2 linked regions of the Candidatus Finniella inopinata genome follow. The protein of the gene in region 1 interacts with the protein of each later gene in a pairwise test. Links are inferred from orthologs where the notes say so. Each region holds a gene or a part of one and is shown on either strand. Other genes may lie near its edges. The genes, in order: priA and ssb.

Region 1 (7,470 bases):
GTTGTACTTACTATATATCTGACATAGAAGCCTATGCGTTTAATCGCACATTTGCTTTAACAAGTTCGCATCTAAGACTTTCTCAAATGGAAGAGAATTTTTTAGTGCAAGTTACTATGTTGAATAACGCCCTCTCCTATGCGTGGGGGTATTGCTGTCATCAACTAACTAATATTTGGTTTGTATCAGGCCAAGAAGGAGAACCCGATGAGAGCATAAAAGTAAGCTTTTTGATCGGGAACGCCATAAAGACAGGTTTTCAGACGTCGGTTCCTACGGCAAAAGACCGTATTACTTCTCATCACGTTGCAATTACCTCTCTCCAGGGACAGATCTATTATGCCATTGGAGAACTTCTTATTCAGACTAGAACATCGGAAGAATTAACAGCTTTTTTCGAAAAAAATTCTTACTTGAAAAATCTACGCGGGTTCGTTCGGTTTATGGGGCCAGGAGTTTCTGAAGGTGCTCCCATTGCCTCAGAGGAGGGGCATGCCATACAGCGCCTCTTATTTGACAAAGCTATCGAGTCTTTCAGAGAGAGCATCCGATTTGCAGAAAAACCCCTTGTCAGCAACGATGGTAATGTTAGGTTTGCTGCAATTGGTGCACTCAAGGAAGAGGCGCAAAAAGATCTGGTTACAACATTGTTCAACCAAGTAGAAGTGTTAAGGCATATAAAGGGTGGAGAGGAAGTTAATCAGTACATGGAGCAAGCTGAAAAATTCTGTACGCAGTTAAGACAGTCCAACTCAAAGCATGCTCAATATGCACAAAGGTTATATGAATACCAGCTCTCTAAAATGAAATAGTACGCACTCAAAAGTGAGGGTTCGAATTGCTTAAATCGTTTTAGATAAACGAGCTTTAAAGAGAAACATGTAACGAATCAGCTTGAACCCCACTTTTCTCCAACTCCCCTCCGCACGGTCCTGGTATACAACCTTAACGCAAAAGTCGACTTCCCTCCCCCAAGGACGCCCAAAGATCATGATTTTGAAATCTTAAGCATCTGTTCTCTACAATCCATAAGAATCCCTTTAATTAATCTTTTTTTAAATCTTTTATGTAATAATTCAAATTGTAAAGTTTTTTTTCCAAAAGGTTTGGTATGCATTTTTTGTGTTTTTGTATGGTGATATGTGTGTTTTCGACTACCTATGCAGGCAGCGTGGAATTGGGATTTGTTGAAAATCAGTCTATTCATGACGCCCTTAAAGTTGCAAAAGCCGCCGGCGATAGAACACCATCCTTAACTCTTTCAACAGACACCCAAACCGAAGAAAAAAGCAGTGATCTATCCTCTTTTACATCGCTTACGATTCTTGGGCAAAAACCCGATGGCACCGTCATAAGACCAGTCAATACGTCAGATGTTCTTGGCAGGCGTGCTTTCAGCATTCTATCTTCTTTAACCTTTTCCACTCTTGCACTTTCTCACATAAAATTAAGGGGTTTTATAATTAATTCCGAATCAGATGCGGACTTTAACTCACCTTCCTTAACCGTGTCTATTGATGGCCCTGTAACGTTTAGAGAAAATGAGGGTTACCTTTGCGGAGCCATTCATTCTAAATCCCCATTGTCCCTTTCTGGGATTGGTCCTGCCACATTTACACAGAATAAAGCAAGTCTAGGAGGCGCCATTTATTCTGGGGGTTCCTTGACTATTTCCTGCCCTGCAGATTTTAATTGGAACAGCGCTAAACAAGTCGGCGGAGCCATTCGGGCTGAATCCGTCACCTTTTCCGGCAACCATCCCGTGAGTTTCACAAGAAACAATAGCATTAATAATCATGGGGGAGCCATTTATGCTGAATCAATAGACTTTTCAGGAACTAGGTTTGTGACTTTTACAGGGAATATGTCCATCTCTGGAAATGGTGGAGCAATTTGTGCCAATGCATTGATACTGAAAGATGCCCAGTTTTCAGAAAACAAGGCAACCAAAGGGGGAGCTGTATTTATTTGTGGTGGTTCATTAATTTACACAACCAGCTCCCTAACCAGACTCAATCCAACAGAATTACCACCTGTTATTGGCGATAACGATTTGGCCTGTGAGTCATTATTGAACTTAGTCTCCATTTTTACAAAAAATGGACCAAGTTCCCTGGTCTTAAACACAAACAACAGCGAATGGAACGGACACACTGTCATCCAAGAAGGACATTTCATTGTAGGCGATACAATAGATTGTGATGGTGCGGTATGGGGTGCAAATGGCGCAAATACTATTACCATAAAAGGAGACGCCAGAATGGGAGGCTTTGGGACCATTAATGCCAACAAAGTCACTTTTGAAAACGGGAGTGTTTGGTGTTTATTTTTTGGAGGAGATAAGGTTGGGAAACTGAACGTTCAGGGAGCCTTTACACTTCCGACTGGCATAGACGTGAAAGAAACGAAGGAAGAAACTTTTCCAACCGATGGCGTCATCGTCGCAACTTATGGAACTTTGGCTGGTGATTTAAACTTCCTTAATATGCAGCTTATTGATGCAAATCTGATTCTAGAGAGTCAGGTTATTGACTCGCAGTCAAAGCGGCTGGTCTTAAAACAGTTCTGTGTACCTCCGACCACCACCATTAATTCCTAAAACGAACTTTCTCACATAAAAGAATAAGGGTCTATATCCACACTCACACGAACACTGCCTGTTGCTTTTTTAAGAGACGGATGACTGAGCCACAGCTTCAGAAAAGGTTGTAAAGCCATAGCCTGCGAGGATTTCAGCAGGAATCGCCAGCGGTAACGACTTTTCACACGAGCAAGGGGAGCTGGAACGGGGCCCAAAACGGTCACATTATCGGCGTTTGGGGCCAGTCGAGCGAGAGTTTTAGCGTATCGTTCAACTGTCATTTCGTCTAGACCTGAAACGACAATTGCGGCCAGGTAACCATAGGGCGGGAACTGTTGGGCTTGACGCTGGTGCAGCTCACACGCATAAAAATCGTCCCGCCTGTGGTTTTGAACCGAAAGAAACAAGGGATGATCTGGATGATAGGTTTGTAAAACAACACGACCCTGCTTTTGTTCACGACCAGCACGACCAGAAACCTGATGCAACAGCTGATACGTTTTTTCACTGGCCCTTAAATCCCCCCCATTTAAACCCAAATCAGCATCAAGAATGCCAACCAACGTTAGTAAAGGGAAATGGTGCCCCTTGGCCAAAACTTGCGTGCCAATCAAAATATCAATTTTAAAGTTTTTGATATCATCAATAATAGTTTGGATCGCCTTGGGGGTCGATAACTGGTCACTGGTCACAACTTGGATGCGGGCCGATGGGAAAGTTTTTCTAACCGCCTCCTCTATCCGTTCCACACCTGGCCCACACGCCACAAACGAATCCTCCGTCTGGCAAGTTGGACACACAGGCGGCAGATTTTGTGTAAAACCACAATGATGACAACTCAGTTGGCCTTTATGCTTATGCTGCACCAACCACACCGAACACCCCGGGCACAAAAACCGATGACCACACCCCCGACAAAGGGTTAAGGGGGCATACCCCCGTCGATTCAAAAACAAAAGAACCTGTTCCTGATTGGAAAGACACTGCCTGATGTTGGTGACAAGCGGAGCCGACAACCACTGGTTACGGGATTGGCCCCGCATATCAACAATCTCAACCAGAGGCAGGGTCGCCTCTGCAAAGCGCCCCTTCAAAATCAAAGGGTGATATTTGCCTTTATCGATATTAGACATGGTCTCTAACGCTGGCGTAGCGGACGCTAACACGATGGGAATTTCTGATAACCGCGCCCTGACCACCGCCATATCACGCGCATGATAATGATTTTGTTCTTGCTGTTTGTAAGAATCGTCATGCTCTTCATCAACAATAATGAGTTGAAGATTTTGAAAGGGCAAAAAAAGAGCCGACCGGGCACCAACCACCACCACAGGTTGATCCTTTAAAACCTGCTGCCACGTCTGGCGTTTGTTTTTAACCGTCACGTTTGAATGCCAAAGCTGTGGCTCAAACCCAAAACGCCGTTTGAACCTTTCCAACCACTCGTTGGTCAAGGCAATTTCAGGTAACAAGACCAAAGCCTGACCTTGGTTCTTTAACACGTGTTCGATGGCGTTCAGATAAACCTCAGTTTTCCCTGACCCAGTCACCCCATCTAAAACAAAGGGAATAAACGTTTTCGCGCCTTGAATGATCGCATAACTGGCTTGTTGTTGTTCAACAGACAACGTCACGGTGTGGTCAAAACTATAAGCCGGGGTTGGTAACTCTTCTGGTTTTTTAAGGACTTTTAGAAACTCAGCAGGTGGCAGGGCCAATACCATCTTTAAAACTGACCCTAAGGGAATCAAAGTATAATTCGCCACCCAATAAATAAAATCCAAACTGGTTTCCGGCAATTGAAAGGGCAAAATGGTTCCAATATCTTTGACCGTCCCTTCAAAGGTGGAATTTTCCGAGATCGACCAAACCACGCCCAAAATTTCCCGCCGACCAAAGGGAACCATCACGACTTGCCCCCGCGTAACCCCTGCCCCCTCTGTGGAATAGGTGAAAGTTTGATCAAAGGGGCCCGTTGTTAAAACTTGGACTTGCATTTTTGTCGAAAATTGGTTGCTATCTGTTAATAACATACAAGGAAAAAGGCCAACAAACGATGAAGTTTTTTTTAGACACCGCCCACATAGAAGACGTAAAAGAATTGCTGCCCACTGGTTGGGTCGACGGCATTACCACCAACCCATCCCTGATTGCCGCCAGTGGACGCAAATTTTTGGATGTGATTGCTGAGATGTGCGATCTGATCGAAGGCCCGGTCAGTGCAGAGGTGGCTGCCACCGATTACGCAATGATGCTGACTGAAGGACGCCACTTGGCAAAAATTTCAGGGAATGTGGCGGTGAAACTGCCGTTAACAATGGATGGATTAAAGGCATGTTACGCGCTGACACAGGAAGGAACCATGGTCAACGTCACCTTATGCTTTTCAGCAGCCCAGGCCCTTTTAGCAGCGAAGGCCGGCGCAACCTTTGTTTCCCCCTTTGTTGGGCGCCTGGATGACGTCGGGCACGATGGTATGGCCCTTATTCAAGAGATATGCCAGATTTATGCCATGCATTCGTTTGATACTGAGGTCTTGGCCGCCTCCATTCGCCACCCTCAACATGTCATACAGGCTGCCCAACGAGGCGCCGACGTTGCCACCATTCCCCCAAAGGTTATTCACCAACTGTTGCATCATCCCTTGACCGACAAAGGTGTGGAACTTTTTACGAGTGATTGGAAAAAAACGGGTCAGAGTATTTTGTAAAATGTCAGACCAAAGCTTTACCCTAAACAACAAAACGTACACGTATTACGCTTTAACAGACGCAGCGCCGATCGATAAAGTCCGGGAACTGCCGGTCTCTCTCAAAATCCTGTTAGAGAATTTATATCGTCATGGCCATAAGGATATAGAGGCACTGATTGATGGGCTTTCCAACAAAATTAAGTCTGACATCTCGTTCTATCCCAGCCGCGTCTTGATGCAGGATTTCACAGGCGTGCCGGCCATCGTTGACCTGGCGGCGCTGCGTGATGCCGCAAAAAAACAAGACCTTGATCCCCATAAAATCAACCCCCAGATCCCCGTCGATTTGATTATTGACCATTCGGTCACCGTTGAAGATTTTGGAAATGATCAGTCATTTGGACGGAATGTCACGCGGGAGTATCAACAAAACCTTGAACGATACCGTTTTTTGAAGTGGGGTCAGGCAAGCTTTGAAAACTTTCGTGTGGTTCCCCCAGGTACCGGCATTTGCCACCAAGTGAATCTGGAATATTTGGCCCAAGTTGTGTGGCAAAAGCCTCAGCCTGATGGCACGATTCTTCTCTACCCCGATACCTTGGTTGGAACGGACAGTCATACCACCATGGTCAACGGCTTATCCGTTTTGGGATGGGGTGTGGGTGGGATCGAGGCCGAGGCTGCTATGCTGGGTCTGCCGCTTTCTTTACTGATGCCAACTGTCGTGGGTGTTCACCTGAAGGGGCAGCTGCCCCCCGGATCCACAGCCACCGATTTGGTTTTAACCCTGACCCAGCTTTTGCGCCAAAAGGGTGTAGTTGGGAAATTCGTTGAATTTTATGGTCCAGGGCTGAATCATTTAACCCTGCCCGATCGAGCCACGATTGCCAATATGTCGCCAGAGTTCGGCGCCACGTGTGCCTTTTTCCCAATCGATGATGAGACGTTAAACTACCTAGCCTTAACGGGACGCAATCAAGAGCATATCGCCATAGTCGAGGCCTATACTAAGGCCCAAGGATTGTGGCACGACCCTGAATGCGAACCCTTATTTGATGAGACCTTGGAAGTTAATCTGGCGGACATAGAACCCAGTGTGTCAGGACCCAAACGTCCCCAAGATCGTGTGCCTTTAAGCCAGGTTCCGGTCATAGCGCAACAAATGACACCCCCCTCTTCTGCCGAATCCCCCCTCAAAAACCACGATGTCGTCATCGCCGCCATCACCAGTTGCACCAACACCTCTAACCCCGTTGCCATGATTGGGGCTGGTCTGATGGCCCGAAAAGCAAGGGCTTTGGGTTTGACGCCTAAACCTTGGGTTAAGACATCCCTGGCGCCCGGTTCAAAAGCCGTCAGCGATTATCTGCAACAAGCCGGCTCGATGCCTGACCTGGAGGCCCTGGGTTTTTATCTGGTTGGATACGGCTGCACCACCTGCATTGGTAACTCTGGCCCCTTAAGTCCAGACATTACGAAAACCATCGAAGAAAACGATCTTACCGTCAGCAGTGTGCTTTCGGGCAATCGCAATTTTGAAGGGCGCATCCATCCGTTGGTGAAGGCCAATTACCTGGCGTCACCCATGCTGGTGGTTGCCTATGCCTTGGCCGGCACGACGTTGGTTGATCTAACGCGCGACCCGTTGGCAGATGGCGTTTATCTAAAGGATATTTGGCCCACCTCACAAGAGATTCAAACCCTTGTCGACCAGTGCCTAACCCCCGAGTTATTCAAAAGAAACTATGAAAACGTTTTCAACGGCGACGATGTTTGGCAGGCAATATCCATTCAAAACTCAGTGACGTATCCGTGGGATGACAACAGCACCTATATCAAGCGCCCACCTTTTTTGGACGCCCCATTGCCCACAAGGGAAGATATTCATGGTGCGCGCATCTTAGGCATATTTGGCGACAGCATCACAACCGACCATATATCACCGGCCGGCAGCATTCGCCCCCACAGTCCAGCAGCAGAATACCTGTCAGGGCGAGGCGTCGCGGAATCTGATTTCAATTCCTATGGATCGCGTCGAGGGCACGATGAAGTGATGGCCCGTGGGACCTTTTCCAACGTTCGCCTGCAAAATGAAATGGTACCTGGCAAGACCGGTGGGTTCACGGTCTATGACGGCCAGGTTGTCACGATCTTTGAGGCGGCCCGTCGTTATAAGATGACCAACACACCATTGGTG
Region 2 (7,517 bases), on another replicon or contig:
AATATCATTCAAATACATAGTGATAGGGTCGGTTGGTCTTTCATCAACACCAAAAGCAGCACTGGGTGTTGTAGGAGTTAGAAGCACATCGACCTTTTGAAAAGCCTGATCAAAATCGGCAGCAATCAGTTGTCTAACCTTTTGGGCTTTTAAATAATAAGCGTCGAAATATCCAGCCGATAAGACGTATGTTCCCATCAAAACACGTCGACGCACCTCCTCACCAAAACACGCGCGACGTGTTTTTTCATAAAGGTCGTCCAGTGTCTTTCCATCAACACGAGCTCCATAACGGACGCCATCAAAACGTGCTAAATTTGACGAGGCCTCGGCCGGTGCCAAAACGTAGTAAGTCGGCAAAGCGTAGGGTGTCGTTTTTAAGCTAATATCATACATTACAGCACCAGCTTCGGTTAACCAAGCAATCCCCCGTTCCAAAAGTTCCAAAGTTTCCGCGTTCAGATTTTCGATATATTCTTTGACAATACCAACTTTCAAGCCTTTGATATTGCCATTCAAGTTATCCAGGTAGGCAGGTATCTCAACGGATAAAGACGTCGCATCTTTTTTATCGTGCCCTGCCATAACCTGCAACATAAGGGCTGCGTCTGCAACTGTATGCGTTAAAGGCCCGGCCTGATCCAATGACGACGCAAAAGCAATCATTCCCCACCGCGAACATAAACCATAGGTTGGTTTAATCCCAACCAGGCCACAAAAAGCCGCGGGTTGGCGAATAGACCCACCGGTGTCCGAGGCTGTCGCTGCCATAGCCAAACGGGCTGCAACGGCGGCGGCTGATCCCCCTGATGACCCCCCTGGCACAAGCTTTTTTTCAGGATCCTTTGATGGCTGCCAAGGGCTGATGCTGGGGCCAAAGTAACTGGTTATATTGGCTGAGCCCATGGCAAACTCGTCCATGTTGGTTTTACCCAAGAACACCCCGCCTGCGTTTAGCAAATTGGCGCTGACCGTTGACTCGTAAGGTGGCACAAAATTTTCCAGCATCTTAGAGCCAGAAGTTGTGCGAATACCCTTTGTGCAGAACAAATCTTTAATGCCCAGGGGCAACCCTTCCAAAGCGCCGCCTTGACCTTCACTAAGGCGCTGATCTGAAAGTTTAGCCTGTTCTAAGGCTTGTTCAGGGGTTTCTGTAATATAGGCGTTCAAAGAGCGTTTATCTTCCATGCGCTTCAAGAAAGCAGATGTGAGATCAACGGCACTAAAGTCTTTTTTTGCCAAACCTTTGCGGGCTTCGGTAAGGGTCAACGTTGTTAAATTTGTCATAAAAGTCCAGGGTTTTTATGTTAATTGAATCAAGTTTTTGTCGCACCATCGAGGGCGGGGGTCCAGTTATTTTGTCTAGATTCCCGCCTTCGCGGGAATGAAATCTGGAGAGTTAAAACGACTTGGAAAAACAGTTTCTATCAAAAAGGGATGTCATCATCCAAACCGCCAAAGGAACCAGCCGAATGTGCACCTTGACTTTCGCCAGAAGACGGGCTGCTGTAGCCTCCTCCCCCCGACTCATGATCACTTGAACGACTATCCAACAGAGTCAACTCACCTTTGAAACGTGATATTAAAATTTCAGTGGTGTAGCGTTCTTGCCCATTTTGATCAGTCCATTTACGCGTTTGAAGCTGGCCTTCAATATAAACCTTAGAACCCTTTTTAAGGTATTTCTCAGCGATCTCAGAAAGTTTCTCGTTCATAATAGAAACCCGGTGCCATTCTGTTTTATCTTTGCGTTCGCCCGTTGTTTTATCGCGCCAAGACTCGCCGGTCGCCACTGAAAAGCTGGCTATTTTCATACCATCTTGGGTATGCCGGATTTCAGGATCTTTCCCTAAATTACCAACTATAATGACTTTATTAACAGAACCTGCCACTGCAAACTCCTTGTTGTTTTTATTAAAATAAATCTACCTCTTTATGCCATGTTTTCGCTAAGATACCTAGTAAAGTTTAAAAGCCGGTTTTCACAAAATGCTAAAATTAACTGAAAATGCTATTAAGCGTCTTAATCACCTGATTGCCAGCAAACCATGCGACCAAACGACACACCTTAGGGTCAGTGTTTCGGGCGGCGGGTGCTCAGGTTTTCAGTACCACTTTTCACTGGATACGGCAGTTCATGCCGATGATCAAATTTTCCCAACCGAGGGTTCCACGGTCGTCGTCGATAACGCCTCTTTAAACCTTATAGAAGGCAGTATTATCGATTATGTAGAGGATCTATCCTCCGCCAGTTTTGTGATGAAAAACCCTAACGCTGTTTCTGGTTGCGGTTGTGGTAATTCTTTTTCAATATAGAAGGGCACTGAACTCTTGAAAATCGTTACCTGGAACGTTAACTCCATTCGCGTACGTCTACCGAATGTCACAAGATGGCTGAACAACCATCAACCCGATGTTGTGTTGCTGCAAGAACTTAAATGCTTAAATGAAGCATTTCCAAGACAAGAACTAGAGGACTTGGGCTATAACGTGGCCGTTCATGGTCAAAAAACCTACAATGGCGTTGCGATTTTATCCAAATCACCGATCGAAGACATCACGTATGGCCTTCCCAATTTTTCAGAGGACTTACAGGCCCGTTATATCGAAGCAGTAGTTGGCAAAGTCAGAGTCGCCTCGGTCTACATACCAAACGGTCAAGAAGTTGGCAGTCCTGCCTATGTCTATAAAATGGCCTTTTTAGGTAAACTTCACAGTCACCTTCAGCACCTTCTGACCTATGACGAGGCATGCGTTATAGGGGGTGATTATAATATTGCCCCAACCGACCAAGACGTTTATGATGCCGGTGTTTGGGCAGATAAGGTATTGTGTTCAAAACCAGAACGAAAAGCATTTCAGGCATTGTGCCATTTGGGGTACCAAGATGCGGTCCGACTGCGTCACCCTGGTGTGGGGCCTTTTACTTGGTGGGATTATCGAGCGGGAGCCTTTCTTGCTAACAAAGGGTTGCGAATCGACCATTTATTGTTATCACCTCTGGCTACTGATCGTCTTCAAGATTGTGGGGTCGATGCAGCCCCAAGAGCCGATGAAAAAGCATCTGACCACGCGCCTGTTTGGTGCACTTTAAACGTATAAAAAGGAAAAACAAAGAATGTCTTTAACTCAAAAGGATATCAAAAAAATCGCAGAACTGGCACGGATTAAAATTGACGAAACCGAAATTGACAACATTGCCCAGCAATTAAGCGGCATTATGGATTGGATCGATCAACTTAGAAACGTTGATACCAGCAGCGTTGATAATATCCCTCACCCCTCTTCTTATATGCAAGAAAGAGAAGACGTGGTAACAGAAACGAATCAGGTAGAGGCCATTTTGGCCAATGCCCCTGTTTCAAAACATCAAATGTTTGTAGTACCTAAAATGGTTGAATAAAGGGGAATTTTAAGCATGGAGTTACGCCAAGAATGCCGTTATTTGTCTTCCACCGCCTATGATAGCCTTTGTCATGATATGGGCTTGATCGGTGGTGTTGTTGAATTACCTTTCGGAAAAGTGATCGTCCGTCTTTTGGGAAATGCCATTTGTGGACTGGGATTCGTAAACAGCTCATGCTTGAAAGCTTTTCTACCCCATAAAATTTTTGATAAACCGTACCAGCCGAATGATGTCCGATGCCAAAACGTCGTCCGCAACGTTTTTGATAAAAAACCTGTGTCTTTGATCCTTAGCGGCACGACTTTTCAGCATCAGGTTTGGCATCAACTGCAGGAAATCCCATCTGGTGAGGTTATCAGCTATCAAGCCTTAGCAGAACGGATGGGTGATGTGAAAAAAACAAGGGCTGTCGCCTCAGCTGTGGCCCGAAACCCTATTGCCTGGCTGATCCCCTGTCATCGTGTTTTGCCAAAAAAAAGGGGAATTGGTGAATATCATTGGGGGCCGGAAATTAAAGCAAATCTTTTAAGATGGGAAAAAGGGGACTGGAATGATGCCTAAACCACAACAAAAACCAATATGTCCGAATTTTGGATCGGGCCCAACTGCCAAGCCCCCCAGCTGGCAACTTGATCATCTGCAATCAGCCCTGGTTGGTCGGTCTCATCGATCGCTTGAGGGCAAAGCGAAACTAGCCCAGTTGATTGAAAAAACGCGCAGCATCCTGAAGGTTCCCGAGGGCTATCGTATTGGCATTATGCCGGGCTCGGCAACAGGCGCCATAGAATGCGCGTTATGGTCGTGTCTTGGGTTATATGGTGTTGATGTCATGGCCTTTGACGTGTTTGGTAAGTTGTGGGTTACCGACGTCATAGAACAGCTGAAATTGACCGATGTCAATGTCATGCAGGCTGATTATGGCCAACTGCCGCCTTTGGTCCACAACCCGGATCGTGATTTGGTTTTTACGTGGAATGGAACAACCTCAGGGACTTGCGTTCCCAATGCCGATTGGATTCATGATGACCGAAAAGGCTTAACCATTTGCGATGCCACATCGGCAGCATTTTGTTTTGATTTACCGTGGTCAAAATTAGATATCACCGCCTATGCCTGGCAAAAAGGCCTGGGGAGCGAGGCCGCCCATGGCATGCTGATATTAAGCCCACAGGCAGTGGACCGATTGCAAACCTATCGACCCCCATGGCCCCTGCCCCGCCTGTTTCGTTTAACGAATCAAGGAAATCTTACAGAGGGCATCTTTCGGGGCGAAACAATCAATACGCCATCTATGTTATGTGCTGAAGACTGTTTGTTGTCCCTGGACTGGGCACAGCAGATCGGGGGTATGGAAGGGTTGGTGAATCGTTGCCAAGCTAACTTCGGCGTTCTAAAAGAATGGGTGAACAAGACCAGCTGGGTTGACTTTATGGCACATGACCCATCTATAACCTCGCCCATTTCAGTGTGTCTGACGCTTCCTTTATTAAAAGATCACCCTATAGTTGCTCAACGTGAATTCTTAAAATCGTTCGGGGCCTTATTAAGGAACGAACAAGCGGCCTTTGAGATCGTCAACCATATCCATGCCCCGCCGTCGCTTCGCATCTGGTGTGGGCCTACGGTCGAATCAGAAAATATAGAACTATTGTTGCCCTGGTTGGAATGGAGTTACCAAGAAACCTTAATAGAATTTGGTAAGCTTTAACGTATTTTTAACCTAAATAAAATTACCCTTATATCATAAGGCACTTATTTTTTTAGGGTAGACATGCAAGTTTTTTTGATTATTGTCACACTTCTCAGTGTGCTTTTTGCTGGAGAGATGAAGGCCTCAGAATCAGCAGAATCGCTTGAATCACAAGTGGCGAATACAACGCCCTCTGAGTCAATACCGTTTAAAGACCAACCCTACGAAAGATTCGTAAGTTTGGGCGACAGGTGCCATGTGGCGCATAACATTAATTATTATTTGGCAGCAAAGTCAGATAACCCTATTGTATCCAGCGCTTCACAGCAGAATATAGCTGAGGGCAAGATTGCCAATGCACTTATAGAGGATCTGGGTAAAAGAAAGCCCTATTTTTGGGGCGGCTTTCCTTTTGATTGGGTCCGTATAGAAGATTATGCCGGATTGATTCGACTTATTGAACGTGATTTTTCTCAATTTTTTGACAAAGGCAATATCGTTGGGTACTGGGAGGAACCTAACCTAGCAACGAAACAAACCCTCTATGATAAATTAAACTGCATCACGCGAAGAAATTTCCTAGAAAGCATTGTTTTGAAGAGAAATGATCAACAAGACTTTAGCTATCGTGGATTCGCTGAGGAATATAATAGAACACAAGTTACAGACTTTTTAGAAGCACCTTGGAAGGAAGAATATGAAAGATGTCACCAAAAAATAGGTTATATGATTGATAAATTTAGAAACTTAAAAAGTTATAAAACACTCTATATTATCAACTACCAATTACCTGACCACCAACTAAAAGAGCTCAGTAAAGCTTTGGCAAAAAGCAGAATGAACCTGAATTTCACAATTATTGTATGTCATCATGAGGTCGAAAATCGGAAAATTGATGATAACATCGTTCTTCGAAAAACAGCTTGTCTACATTGGGTCAATAACTGGTATTGGGACACGTCGATTTTAGACGAATTCAAACTTGATCCCAAGATCCTTGAGGGGCTTAGAGAATCATACAAGTCTGACAAAACTCAGTAATTTTTGGATCAATGTCAGTTCGTGGGCAACTTTTCCAAAAGTTTTTCTATGGATTTTGGTTTAGGCCAAGTTTGGACAACTTTACCGTTCACCAAAAAGGCCGGTACGTAATCCAACGATTTACCAAAATCCAAGGTTGCCTGTAAGTGGTTCGCCGTTAAGGCATCCTCTAGCGTGGAATCTTCCAGATCTGCTTGCTCTATTTCCTGAAAGCTGAAGCCATTACGCAGGGCAAAAAGTTTTACGAAAGCCCCTTCTATATTCGTTTGAACGTCAAGGTCCTCCGCCAATTTATCAACGTCCATTTTTAACTGTTCAGCGGTTTTTTCCAACGCCTCTTTTAGAAGCTGTCTGCGTTTCTTGGTGGATTCTTCCAAAACGGGATCCAACCATTCATCTTGGTGAGTCAGGAAAAATTGCATAAGCTTGATAACGTTTTGGTTTCCGCGCCGCCAGATCAATCTGGCAACGGTATAATCTAAGCGATGAAAAGGCAAAAGGCGGAATGTAAATCTGACATGCCCCATTTCAATAAAGTTTTTTTCAATTTCGGGAAAAAAGTTTTTTTCATAATCGGCGCAGTGGTTGCAGGTGGGTGAAAAGTACATAATAATATGGACCGGCGCGTCTAGACTTCCCAATACAACCTCAGCCAATGCCTTATCTGCTGAAGAAGTTGGTGGAACGTCAAAAACGCGTTCCGCAATCGCCAGATTAGGAACCACTATCGCCAAAACGGCTAAAGCACACAATCTCGAAAAACGCATTATTCTTCTTTTAAAAAAGCTTTCTCTACCTATTAGTATTCATCAAGTTTTCAAAAATCACCAGTATTTTTAAAAAGGCTGAATGACTTTTCATAATCCGCTTTCGTGGACAGGTGAGAGACCAAAGTGGTGCGCCAAAGCCTTTTCAAACGAATGCCGCTGATCAAATTGCAAAACAACAGGCAAGGTGAGTACTGCATTCTTGTAAGGTTCTGGTATCCTAAATTGGTCTTTTTCTGTTGTGATCAAGGGCGCATCATGCAACTGTGCAAGACGTTCAAGTTTTTGCATATCAATAATGGTGTAAGGGTGATGGTCAGCAAAATCGACGAAATCTTTAATAACAAAATCTTGCTCCTCTAAGGTATAGCGGAACTTTTCTGGATACCCTATACCCGCGAAGGCGACTACAGGCTGTGGCTTTAAAGAGGAGGTCGCTGTTAATCTGGCTGTATATTGGAATGAAAACGAGCTAAGGCCTTTAGGCTTTTTGAAATTTTCCTTATCACCCACAAATAAAACCGCTTGTGCTCTCTTTAAGCCTTTTTGAAGCGGTTCTCTTAATGGGCCGGCAGGAAAGACCAAATTGTTTCCCAAACCCTGGATACAATCA

What was found.
Region 2: the proteins of priA (region 1) and ssb interact in binary tests that used the Escherichia coli proteins (3 or more experiments, as listed by UniProt). The link is inferred for Candidatus Finniella inopinata from one-to-one orthologs.

Annotation. Positions count from the first base shown.
Region 1 is NZ_SCFB01000005.1:270,296-277,765, reverse strand. What follows is about bases 2,113-5,030. They hold priA (replication restart helicase PriA), read right to left. Parts: upstream 4,615-5,030; coding sequence 2,611-4,614; downstream 2,113-2,610. Other genes in these bases: fsa (fructose-6-phosphate aldolase), read left to right, coding at 4,638-5,030; EQU50_RS04910 (hypothetical protein), read left to right, coding at 2,113-2,599. Also shown: EQU50_RS04915 (hypothetical protein), read left to right, coding at 1-812; more of EQU50_RS04910, read left to right, coding at 1,145-2,112; more of fsa, read left to right, coding at 5,031-5,291; aconitate hydratase AcnA, read left to right, coding at 5,293-7,470.
Region 2 is NZ_SCFB01000014.1:355-7,871, forward strand. What follows is about bases 161-3,125. They hold ssb (single-stranded DNA-binding protein), read right to left. Parts: upstream 1,893-3,125; coding sequence 1,428-1,892; downstream 161-1,427. Other genes in these bases: gatA (Asp-tRNA(Asn)/Glu-tRNA(Gln) amidotransferase subunit GatA), read right to left, coding at 161-1,287; erpA (iron-sulfur cluster insertion protein ErpA), read left to right, coding at 1,990-2,316; xth (exodeoxyribonuclease III), read left to right, coding at 2,332-3,102; gatC (Asp-tRNA(Asn)/Glu-tRNA(Gln) amidotransferase subunit GatC), read left to right, coding at 3,119-3,125. In the rest of the region: more of gatA, read right to left, coding at 1-160; more of gatC, read left to right, coding at 3,126-3,403; EQU50_RS07190 (methylated-DNA--[protein]-cysteine S-methyltransferase), read left to right, coding at 3,419-3,967; EQU50_RS07195 (phosphoserine transaminase), read left to right, coding at 3,957-5,114; EQU50_RS07200 (hypothetical protein), read left to right, coding at 5,178-6,137; EQU50_RS07205 (DsbA family protein), read right to left, coding at 6,152-6,904; lpxK (tetraacyldisaccharide 4'-kinase), read right to left, coding at 6,995-7,517. UniProt on the Escherichia coli protein: Plays an important role in DNA replication, recombination and repair. Binds to ssDNA and to an array of partner proteins to recruit them to their sites of action during DNA metabolism. Acts as a sliding platform that migrates on DNA via reptation.